DNA from 2 places in the Microbacterium sp. NPDC089987 genome. Region 1 is predicted to be linked to the other one. Evidence: predicted binding sites of a transcription regulator. Region 1 holds the regulator's gene; the other holds the start of a gene.
What was found. The regulator LexA, encoded in region 1, represses DNA repair genes until DNA is damaged. The targets are predictions, from matches to a motif close to TCGAACANNTGTTCGA.
Positions count from the first base shown of each region.

Region 2: a site for LexA is predicted at 2,261-2,276, ahead of recA (recombinase RecA). Genes of this name have one in related genera too.

Region 1 is NZ_JBIVGE010000003.1:26,966-32,795, forward strand. Features, by position in the region: gene ACIPV2_RS12975 (MinD/ParA family protein) at 1-582, shown strand, start outside; gene hisH (imidazole glycerol phosphate synthase subunit HisH) at 634-1,266, opposite strand; gene hisB (imidazoleglycerol-phosphate dehydratase HisB) at 1,263-1,865, opposite strand; gene ACIPV2_RS12990 (histidinol-phosphate transaminase) at 1,862-2,953, opposite strand; gene ACIPV2_RS12995 (LysM peptidoglycan-binding domain-containing protein) at 2,999-3,391, opposite strand; gene lexA (transcriptional repressor LexA) at 3,696-4,382, shown strand; gene metE (5-methyltetrahydropteroyltriglutamate--homocysteine S-methyltransferase) at 4,456-5,830, opposite strand, start outside.
Region 2 is NZ_JBIVGE010000001.1:980,460-986,289, forward strand. Features, by position in the region: gene ACIPV2_RS04495 (DNA translocase FtsK) at 1-469, shown strand, start outside; gene pgsA (CDP-diacylglycerol--glycerol-3-phosphate 3-phosphatidyltransferase) at 469-1,044, shown strand; gene ACIPV2_RS04505 (CinA family protein) at 1,041-1,523, shown strand; gene ACIPV2_RS04510 (helix-turn-helix domain-containing protein) at 1,677-1,985, shown strand; gene ACIPV2_RS04515 (DUF3046 domain-containing protein) at 2,007-2,228, shown strand; gene recA (recombinase RecA) at 2,475-3,518, shown strand; gene ACIPV2_RS04525 (regulatory protein RecX) at 3,615-4,259, shown strand; gene miaB (tRNA (N6-isopentenyl adenosine(37)-C2)-methylthiotransferase MiaB) at 4,319-5,830, shown strand, end outside.

The DNA.
Region 1 (5,830 bases):
TTCGAGCTTCTTCCCGAAGCCGATCGCCTGCTGGGCGCGGGAGCGCAGTCCGCCGATCTCGCTCACTTCGTGCACCACCAGGCACGCGAGAAGTACGACGTGCTGCGCTCGAAGCCCATGCGGCTCGCGCAGGAGAACCGGCTGCGCTCGGCGGACATCGACGCGATCCACGCCGTGGCGGCGAAGTACTACCGCCTGATCATCATCGACTCGGGGAACGACGAGTCCGACCCGATGTGGCTGCGGATGATCGACCACGCCGACCAGATCGTCGTGGCGACCACGACTCGCGATGACCACGCCGAAGCGGGTGCGCTGCTGCTCGAGGCGCTCGAGGACCGCGATGAGCGATCCGCACGGCTCGCTCATCAGTCGGTGGTCGTCGTCACTCAGGCCGACCCCAAGGCGACCCCCGCCGATGTCGACCAGGTGGTCACGGGCTACCGCGATCTGGCACGCGAGGTGGTCGCGATCCCGTTCGACCACGAGATGGTCGACGGCCACTTGCGACTCGGCGCACTCGCCCCGAGCACGCAGACCGCCTGGCTGGCCGCGGGAGCGGCCGTCGCGCGCGGACTCTGACGACCCGGCTGAACGTTCGCCTCGCGAGCGCTCACGCCATCCGAGCGCCGTTCAGAGCGATTCGATCCAGTTGCGCAGCAGCCGGATGCCCGCCTCCCCCGACTTCTCAGGATGGAACTGCGTCGCCGAGAGCGGGCCGTTCTCGACCGCCGCGATGAAGCGCTCACCGTGCGTCGCCCACGTGACGGCCGGCTGCGGGAACGGCGGGATCACGTCGAGCTCCCACGCCGTGGCGGCGTAGGAGTGCAGGAAGTAGAAGCGCTCGTGCTCGATGCCGCGGAAGAGCACGCTGCCCTCCCCGGGCTCGACCGTGTTCCAGCCCATGTGCGGCAGCACCGGGGCATCCAGTTCGGCGATCGTGCCCGGCCACTCCCCCAGCCCCTCGGCGGGCTGGTCGCGCTCGATGCCGCGCTCGAACATCACCTGCATGCCGACGCAGATGCCGAGCACCGGGCGGCCGCCGGCCAGGCGCCGGTCGATGATCTCGTCGCCGCCGTGTGCGACCAGCGCCTCGCGCACGGCCGCGAACGCGCCCACGCCGGGAACGAGCAGTCCGTCAGCCTCGAGGGCCCGCTCCCGGTCACGGGTGAGCTCGACCTCGGCGCCCGCTGCGACCAGCGCCTTCACGACGGAGTGGACGTTGCCCGACTCGTAGTCGAAGACGACGACGCGCCGCGCGGTCACAGCGCCCCCTTCGTGGAGGGGACGCCCTCGACGAGCGGGTCCAGAGCCTTGGCCTGGCGGAATGCACGGGCGAACGCCTTGAACTCCGCCTCGGCGATGTGGTGCGGGTCGCGACCGCCGAGGACGCGCACGTGCACCGTCAGCCCGGCGTTGAAGGTGATCGCCTCGAACACGTGACGCACCAGCGATCCGGTGAAGTGCCCGCCGATGAGGTGGAACTCGAAGCCCGCTGGCTCGCCGTCGTGCACCAGGAAGGGGCGTCCCGAGATGTCGACCACGGCCTGCGCGAGAGCCTCGTCGAGCGGAACGAGGGCGTCGCCGTAGCGGGAGATGCCGACCTTGTCGCCGAGCGCCTCGCGGATCGCCTGGCCGAGCACGATCGAGATATCCTCGACGGTGTGGTGCGCGTCGATGTGGGTGTCACCGGTGGCGCGCACGGTGAGGTCGGTCAGCGAGTGCTTTGCGAAGGCCGTCAGCATGTGATCGAAGAACGGCACGGTGGTGTCGATCTCGCTGCGACCCGTGCCGTCAAGGTCGACGACGACCTCGACCGTCGACTCGGAGGTGCTGCGGGTCCGGCGGGCGGTGCGGTCGGTCATGATGACGATCCAATCGACGCGAGGGCTTCCAGGAAGGCGGTGGTCTCGGCTTCGGTGCCTGCGGAGACACGGAGGTGATGCGGGATCCCGACGTCGCGGATGAGCACGCCGCGGTCATACAGCGCGCGCCAAAGAGCCTGCGGATCGTCGACCCCGCCGAACAGGACGAAGTTCGACCACGAGGCGTGCGGTCGATACCCGAGCGCCTCGAGCGTGGCCGAGATGCGCTCGCGCTGCTCGACGATCTCGTCGACCATCCGCAGCATGGTCGACGAGTTGCGCAGCGCCGCCACGGCGGCCGCCTGCGTGAGCGCGCTGAGGTGGTACGGAAGGCGCACGAGGCGCAGCGCGTCGATGAACGCCGGGTCGGCGGCGAGATATCCGACGCGAGCGCCGGCGAAGGCGAACGCCTTGCTCATCGTGCGCGAGACAGCGAGGCGCGGGCGACCGTCGAGCAGGCTGAGCGCCGAGGGCGCGTCATGCGGGGCGAACTCCTGGTAGGCCTCGTCGACGATCACGACCCCGCGAGCCGCCTCGTAGACGGCCTCGATGACGTCGAGCCCGAGCGGCGTGCCGGTGGGATTGTTCGGCGTGCAGAGGATGACGACGTCGGGGTCGACCTCGGCGATCTGCCGTGCGGCATCGTCAGGGCGGATCGTGAAGTCCTCCTGACGCGTGCCCGCGATCCACCGCGCTCCGGTGCCCTGCGTGATCAGCGGATACATGGAGTACGTGGGCGCGAAACCGAACGCCGTTCGACCGGGGCCGGCGAATGCCTGCATGATGTGCTGCAGCACCTCGTTCGAGCCGTTGCCGGCCCAGATCTGCTCGGCAGTCAGTCCGTGACCGAGGTAGTCCGCGAAGGCCTCTCGCAGAGAGCTGAACTCGCGGTCGGGGTAGCGGTTGACGTCTCGCAGCGCGAGGGCGATGTCGTCGAGGATGTCGCTCGCGACCTCGTCGGGGACGGCATGGGTGTTCTCGTTGACGTTCAGAGCGACGGGAAGCGGCACCTGCGGGGCACCGTACGGCGTGAGTCCGCGCAGATCGGCGCGGAGGGGCAGCTCATCGAGGGATGTCACATGCTCCATCGTAGGCCGCGCATCGCGGCCACCGCCGCGGATGACGGTGCGCCCTCACTCGGAGTGCGCGGCCCCGGAGTAGGCGGTCGGGATGGCGATCGAGGTGCCCACCTGGATCATGCCGGAGGTGAGGTTGTTGAGCCGCTTGATGTCGTCGATGACATCACGCGGATCGGCTGCGGGCGCGGCCTCGGCGGCGATAGACCAGAGAGTGTCGCCGGGCAGCACGGTCACGGTCTCGAAGGCGACCGGGTCGCTCTCCCCGGATGCGAGGGCCGAGCCCCCTGCCAGCACGGAGACGCCGATTCCGGCGATGACCGGCGCGGCGGCGAGCGTGGCGAGCAGACGACGGCCGCGCGCGGTGAGGCGCAGCCGGGTGGGGACAGAACGCCGGGCAGCTGCCGAGACCGATGCGGTCAGGGGGGTCTGGATGCTGATGGTGCTCATGTGATGCTCCTCTTCACTCTCCCCGCCCATCGGGCGGGAGTGGTGCAGCTTTCGCATCCGGCATCCGGCCGGGGATGCCGGATGCGAAGCTACGTTCCGAATCTATCTTCGATATCGAACATCTGTCAAGGATTCTTCGAATACAGTGCCGACACTTCCGCGACACGCTCGAACAGATCTTCCGTTTTCCGAGAGAACTCGGATACGGTTTCGATGAAGTCAGCCCACCATGGGCCACCGACATTCGAATCGGATCCCCGCGATGACGCGGATCCGCACCGTGTGAGGGCATGAAGGAGCACCCATGAGCGAGACCCCCGAGACCGCAGCCGAGGCTCCCCGCACGCGGCGCCGCAAGAGCCTCAGCCCCAAGCAGATGGCGATCCTCGAGGTGATCCAGACCTCGATCGCCCGCCACGGCTACCCGCCGAGCATGCGCGAGATCGGCGACGCCGTGGGACTCAAGTCGCTCTCCAGCGTCACCCACCAGCTCGGGCAGCTCGAGCTGAGCGGCTACCTGCGTCGCGATCCCGGCAAGACCCGCGCGATGGAGGTGCTGATCGACCTTCCCGGCACCGGCGCCGAGAATCCCGCCGACACCGCGCCGTCGGTGGGCGATGCCGCCCTGGTGCCCCTCGTCGGGCAGATCGCGGCCGGTGTGCCGATCACGGCAGATCAGCAGGTGGAGGAGATCTTCCCACTGCCCAGGCAGCTCGTGGGCAAGGGCGACCTGTTCATGCTCAAGGTCAACGGCGAGTCGATGATCGACGCGGCCATCTGCGACGGCGACTGGGTCGTGGTGCGCACGCAGAACAACGCCGAGAACGGCGAGATCGTCGCCGCGATGATCGACGGCGAGGCGACGGTGAAGACCTTTCGCCGTCGTGACGGCCACACCTGGCTGCTCCCCCGCAACTCGGCCTTCGAGCCCATCCTGGGCGATGAGGCGGTCGTGCTGGGCAAGGTCGTCGCGGTGCTCCGCGCGGTCTGATCCGGCATTCGCACAGAAGAGGCGCCCCTTCCCGTCTGCTCGGGAAGGGGCGCCTCTTCGTGGTGGAGGGGACTCAGACGGTCACGGCGACGTCCTCGCGAACACGCCGGGTGGCCTCGACGATGTTGCGCAGCGACTGCACCGTCTCCTCGTAGGCACGGGTCTTCAGGCCGCAGTCGGGGTTCACCCACAGCTGGCGCAGCGGCAGCTCGTCGACCGCGCGGCGCAGCAGCGCCTCGATCTCCTCGACGCTGGGAACGCGCGGCGAGTGGATGTCGTAGACGCCCGGTCCGACTCCGTGGTCGAAGCCGAAGCGCGCGATGTCGGCGACGACCTCCATGCGGCTGCGCGCGGCCTCGATCGAGGTGACGTCGGCATCGAGCGCGCGGATCGCGTCGATCACGACGCCGAACTCCGAGTAGCAGAGGTGCGTGTGAATCTGCGTTCCCGCGGCGGCGCCGCCGGTCGCGAGCCGGAACGAGCGCACCGACCAGTCGAGGTAGTCGGCCTGATCCGCCGCCTTCAGCGGCAGCAGCTCGCGCAGTGCCGGCTCATCGACCTGGATGATCGCGATCCCCGCACCCTCGAGGTCGGTGATCTCATCGCGCAGGGCGAGGGCGACCTGGTTGGCCGTCTCGCCGAGCGGCTGGTCGTCGCGCACGAACGACCACGCGAGGATGGTCACGGGACCGGTGAGCATGCCCTTGACCGGCTTGGTGCTCAGGGACTGGGCGTACGCGGCCCACGAGACGGTGATCGGGGCGGGGCGCGAGACGTCTCCCCAGAGGATCGACGGGCGCGTGGCACGCGAGCCGTACGACTGCACCCAGCCGTGCTGGGTGACGGCGAACCCGTCGAGGTGCTCGGCGAAGTACTGCACCATGTCGTTGCGCTCGGGCTCGCCGTGCACGAGCACGTCGAGGCCGAGCTCCTCCTGCAGGGCGACGACCTGGTCGATCTCGCGGCGCAGGAAGTCGTCGTAGTCGTCAGCCGGCAGCTCGCCGCGCAGGAACTGCGCACGCGCCCGGCGGATGTCGCCGGTCTGCGGGAACGACCCGATCGTCGTCAGCGGAAGTGCGGGGAGGTTCAGCGCCTGCTGTGCGTTCTCGCGCTCGGCGTACGAGACGCGCGAGAACTCGGTCTCGGCGACCTCGTGCCCGCGCACGGCGCCGTCGCGCACGCCGGGGGCGTCGCGTCGGTCGGCGAGGGCGGCGGATGCCGAGTCCAGCGCGTCGGCGATGGCATCCCGGCCCTGAGCCAGACCGTGAGCGAGGGTGACGACCTGGCCGACCTTCTGGTCGGCGAAGGCGAGCCACGAGACGAGACGCCGATCGAGCGCGGTCTCGTCGTCGACGTCGTGCGGCACGTGCAGCAGCGAGGTGGAGGTGGATGCCGAGATGCTCGACGCCCCGAGCTCACGCAGCGACTCGAGCTTGGCGAACGCCGCG
Region 2 (5,830 bases), on a different contig from region 1:
GCAGGCGCGCCCCGAGTATCGCCCCGACGTGCAGGAGTCGGCCGAGGCGCGCAAGAAGGAGGTCGACGAGGACATCGGGGACGATCTCGAGCTGCTGCTGGCTGCGGCCGAGCTGATCGTGTCATCGCAGTTCGGCTCGACCTCGATGCTGCAGCGCAAGCTGCGCGTCGGCTTCGCCAAGGCCGGACGCCTCATGGATCTGCTCGAGTCACGCGAGATCGTCGGACCCTCCGAGGGGTCGAAGGCCCGCGACGTGCTGGTCACGTCGGAACAGCTCCCGGGCGTGCTCGCGAAGCTGCGCGGAGAGGATGCGCCGGCGCCGGCGGCGCCCGCACCGAGCGCGAGCGCATCCGCTGCCGACGACCCGTACGGCCGCGACCCCGTGGCTCAGCAGTTCGAGGGGCTGCCCGTGGTCGAGAGCGATGACGACGGCGACGAAGACGCCTGGGGACTGACGGGACGCGACTGATGACCATTCCGCGGCAGCTTCCCAATGCGATCACCATCGCCCGCATCCCGCTCGCAGTCGTCTTCTTCGTTCTCCTGCTCATCGCCGGCACATTCGGTGCCGACGACGTCATCATGCGCTGGGTGGCGGCCGGCCTGTTCGTGCTCGCCATATCGACCGACTGGGTCGACGGCTATCTCGCGCGCAGATACGACATCGTGAGCGACTTCGGGAAGCTGTGGGATCCGATCGCAGACAAGCTGCTCACCGGAGCGGGCTTCCTCGGCCTCGCGATCCTCGGCGAGGTGCCCTGGTGGATCATCATCGTCATCCTCGTGAGGGAATGGGCGATCACGATCCACCGCTTCACGCTCGTGCACGAGCACGTCGTCGCCGCGGCCTGGATGGGAAAGATCAAGACGGTCGTGCAGGGCGTGGCACTGAGCTGGGCGCTGCTGCCGCTGTACGGCCTCGTCGGGCAGACGGCGTGGGTCGTGGTCACGCAGGTGCTGATGCTCCTGGCGCTCGTGCTCACCGTCGCGAGCGGCATCGACTACGTCGTGGCGCAGGTGCGCGGCCGCCGGAGGGCCGGATGATCGATGCCGAGCTGCTGGTCGCCGCTCTCCGCGAGCGAGGCTGGACCCTCGGGGTGGCGGAGTCGCTGACGGGCGGCGCGGTCGCTTCCGAGATCGTGTCGGTTCCAGGGGCGTCAGCGACTCTGCTGGGCGGGGTGGTCGCGTATGCGACGCCGGTCAAGCACACGCTGCTCGGCGTGAACGCCGATCTGCTCGCCGAGCACGGCGCTGTGCATCCCGAAGTGGCCGCTCAGATGGCGCAGGGCGTGCGGCGCGCTGTGGCCGTCGGAGGACGCCCCGCAGATGTGGGCATCGCGACGACGGGGATCGCCGGTCCGGACTCGCCCGATGGTCAGCCGGTCGGCACCGTGCACATCGGTGTGGTCACGCCGACGGGCATCCGGAGCATCCCGCACCTGTTCGCAGGCGCCCGCGCACAGATCCGCGCGCAGGCGACCGCTGCGGCGATCGGGGCGGCGCTGGGCGCGGTGCGGGAATAGGCCCACGCGCGCCGGCGTTCTCCTCCACGTGACAAGTCGTCCACTCACAACTCAAGCACAGCGAGAAACAGTAGATTCAACGACACCCAATCGGGTTAGACTGGCGATCCCCTCGGAGCAGGCTCCGGGTGGCGCGACGGAAAGGAGGTTCCGATGATCCTCGTCAGACAGGAGATCGGCGATGTGCTGCGGGACTTCCGCCTGCAGAAGGGGCGCACCCTGCGCCAGGTCGCGAGCAAGGCCTCTGTGGCTCTCGGCTACCTGAGCGAGGTCGAGCGCGGCCAGAAGGAGGCGTCGAGCGAGATCCTCGCCTCCGTCGCCGAAGCGCTCGACGTGCCCATCTCGACCATCATGCGCGAGGTCGGCGACCGCATCTCGGTTCTCGAGGGCCTCAGCCCGTTCCCGGATGTCGTGCCCGACGATCTCGTCGCCGAGGTCGAGCCAGAGCTGACGCTGCGCTGAGCGGGCAGCCTCGCTCCTCCCATGCGACGCAGTGAATTCCTCCGCGCGGTCGACGACGAGTTCGGCGGTCGCGCGGATTCGCTCACGTACGATCTGATCCTCGGGTCGCTCGGTATGACAGCGCGGGAGGCGCTGGATGCCGGTGTGCCGCCGCGCGATATCTGGCTCGCCCTGTGCGGCGAGACCGACGTGCCCGCCACCCGGCGGTACGGCGTCGGGCGCCTGGACCCGCGCGAGCGCTGACCGAAGGTCAGTCGCTTCGCACCGGCGTGTCGTCGAAGATGTGTTCGATGTGCGCGTAACGTTCTGCACAAGTGGTCTTGACGTCATCTTCTCCACATCAGACGCTGTCGCCGATGGAATGTCGGTGGCCGCTCGTACGGTGAGGGATGTGGCACAGAGCCATACGCCTTGTCGCAGAGTCACTCCATCCGGAACGGCCGCGACAGCCTACAGGCGGCAGAACTTCGAAATACAGAGGAGCACGTCATGCCATCCACCGACGACCGCGAGAAGGCCCTGGACTCCGCACTCGCGCACATCGAGCGTCAGTTCGGCAAGGGTTCGATCATGCGACTGGGCAGCGACGAGCGCGCTCCCGTCGAGGTCATCCAGACCGGATCGATCGCCCTCGATGTCGCCCTCGGCATCGGAGGTCTGCCGCGCGGACGCATCATCGAGATCTACGGTCCCGAGTCGTCCGGTAAGACCACGCTGACCCTGCACGCGATCGCCAACGCGCAGCGTGCTGGCGGCATCGCCGCGTTCATCGACGCCGAGCACGCGCTCGACCCCGAGTACGCACGCAAGCTCGGCGTCGACATCGACCAGCTGCTCGTCTCGCAGCCCGACACTGGTGAGCAGGCTCTCGAGATCGCCGACATGCTGATCCGCTCCGGAGCGATCGACCTCGTCGTCATCGACTCCGTCGCCGCCCTCGTGCCCGAGGCGGAGATCAAGGGCGAGATGGGCGACTCGCACGTCGGTCTGCAGGCCCGACTCATGTCGCAGGCGCTGCGAAAGCTGACCGGTGGACTGAACCAGACCAAGACCACCGCCATCTTCATCAACCAGCTGCGCGAGAAGATCGGCGTGTTCTTCGGCTCACCCGAGACCACGGCCGGTGGTAAGGCGCTGAAGTTCTACGCCTCGGTGCGCCTCGACATCCGTCGCATCGAGACTCTGAAGGACGGCACCGAGGCAGTGGGAAACCGCACCCGCGTCAAGGTCGTCAAGAACAAGATGGCCCCGCCCTTCAAGCAGGCGGAATTCGACATCCTCTACGGCATCGGGATCTCCCGCGAGGGCAGCCTGATCGACTTCGGCGTCGAACACGGCATCGTCAAGAAGTCCGGCTCCTGGTACACCTACGACGGCGACCAGCTCGGCCAGGGCAAGGAGAACGCCCGCAACTTCCTGATCAAGAACGACGACATCGCCATGGCGATCGAGACCCAGATCAAGCAGAAGCTGGGCGTGGGCGTCAAGGCGGAGGCCACTGTCGACGAGCTCGCAGAGCGCCGTCCCGCGTGATGTCCTCGGCCGACGTGTTTCGACGTTGCTCAACAACCGTGTTTCGACGTTGCTCAACAACCGTGTTTCGACGTCGCTCAACAACCGGGGTGAGTTATGTCATCCGCTGATGACGACCTCGCCCCGGTGATCCCGCTGTTCGGCGGTGCTGCTCGGGCTGACGTGCGGCTCGACGACCACGAGGAAACCGCACCCGTCGAACCGGATGCCGACGAGATCCGTGAGCGCGCCGAGGAGGCGTTGGTCCGCAAGCTGCGCGCCAAGCAGCTGTCGGTCTCCGAGGCGCGGTCGGTGCTGCGGGAGAACGACCTCGATCGCGACTCGATCGACGACGTGATCGACGAGTTCCTGCGCCGCAGCTATCTCGACGATCACACGCTGGCCTCGCTGCTGGTGACCTCCGGGTCCGAGCGGAAAGGGCAGGGGCGGATCGCCCTGGCACGCTCGCTCGCGCAGCGTGGCATCCCGCGCGACATCATCGACAACGCTCTCGAAGAGCTGCCCGACGACGACGCGGAGCGGGCTCTGGAGTTCGCCCGCAGCAAGGCGTCCGGCATGAGCCGCCTCGACTACGACACGGCGCTGCGCCGGCTGCACGGGCAGCTCGCCCGTCGCGGCTACGGCGGATCCATCGCGATGGACGCCGCTCGGACTGCGCTGAGCGAGGTGGGAGTGCGTCGCGCGACGAGCCGCTCGTTCGGTGCGCCCTCCTCCGGCGTGCGGTTCGTCGACTCGGAGTGAGGATTCGGTCTACGAGCCGCTCGGCCACCCGGCCGAGCGGCTCGTAGAATGGACTGACCATGGCTTCTCTCTCTTCCGAACCGACGATCATCGCGCCCTCCGACGCGGCGATCACCGCCGACGGGCACCGTCGCTCTTACGAGGTGCGCACCTTCGGCTGCCAGATGAACGTGCACGACTCGGAGCGCCTGTCGGGTTCGCTCGAGAGTGCGGGGTACGTGCGGGCGGATGCCGGCGACGAGGCCGACATCGTGATCATCAACACGTGCGCCGTGCGCGACAACGCCGCCGGCAAGCTGTACGGAACCCTCGGGCACCTGAAGTCCCGCAAGGACAAGCACGAGGGCATGCAGATCGCGGTCGGCGGGTGCCTGGCGCAGATGGACCAGCAGGCCGTGCTCGACAAGGCTCCCTGGGTCGACGTCGTATTCGGCACGCACAACATGGGCTCCCTGCCTGGCCTGCTCGAGCGCGCACGTCACAACGGCGAGGCGGAGCTCGAGATCCTCGAATCGCTCGAGATCTTCCCGTCCACTCTGCCCACCAAGCGCGATTCCGCGCACAGCGGCTGGGTGTCGATCTCGGTCGGCTGCAACAACACCTGCACGTTCTGCATCGTCCCGAGCCTGCGAGGCAAGGAGAAGGACCGCCGGCCGGGTGACATCCTCAACGAGATCCGCCTGCTCGTCGAAGACGGTGCGATCGAGGTCACGCTGCTCGGCCAGAACGTCAACTCCTACGGCGTCGAGTTCGGCGACCGTCGGGCCTTCAGCAAGCTGCTGCGCGCGGCGGGGGAGATCGAGGGGCTCGAGCGCATCCGCTTCACCAGCCCGCACCCCGCCGCCTTCACAGACGACGTGATCGACGCGATGGCCGAGACCCCCAATGTCATGCCGCAGCTGCACATGCCCCTCCAGTCGGGCAGCGACAGCATCCTGAAGGCGATGCGTCGCTCGTACCGCAGCTCCCGCTATCTCGGCATCATCGAGCGCGTGCGCGAACGCATCCCGCACGCCGCGATCACGACCGACATCATCGTCGGCTTCCCCGGTGAGACCGATGAGGACTTCGAAGACACCATGCGCGTCGTCGAGCAGTCCCGCTTCTCGAGCGCGTTCACCTTCCAGTACTCCATCCGCGAGGGCACGCCCGCCGCGACCATGGAGAACCAGGTGCCGAAGGAGGTCGTGCAGGAGCGCTACAACCGCCTGATCGCCCTGCAGGAGCGCATCTCGCTGGAAGAGAACCAGAAGCAGGTCGGTCGCGAGGTCGAGGTGCTGGTATCGGTCGGCGAGGGCAAAAAGGATGCCTCGACGCACCGCCTCACGGGACGCGCCGAAGACAACCGCCTCGTCCACTTCGAGGTGACCCCGGGCTCGGAGCTGCCGCGGCCCGGCGACGTGGTCACCGTGACGATCACCCACGGCGCGCCCTTCCACCTGCTCGCCGACGACCCGACCGGTGCGCCCCTGCGCATCCGCCGGACCCGCGGCGGAGACGCATGGGATCGCGCACAGGCGGCGTCGTGCGGCGTCCCTGCCCCCGCAGGCGAGTCCGGTGCACCGCGCGCG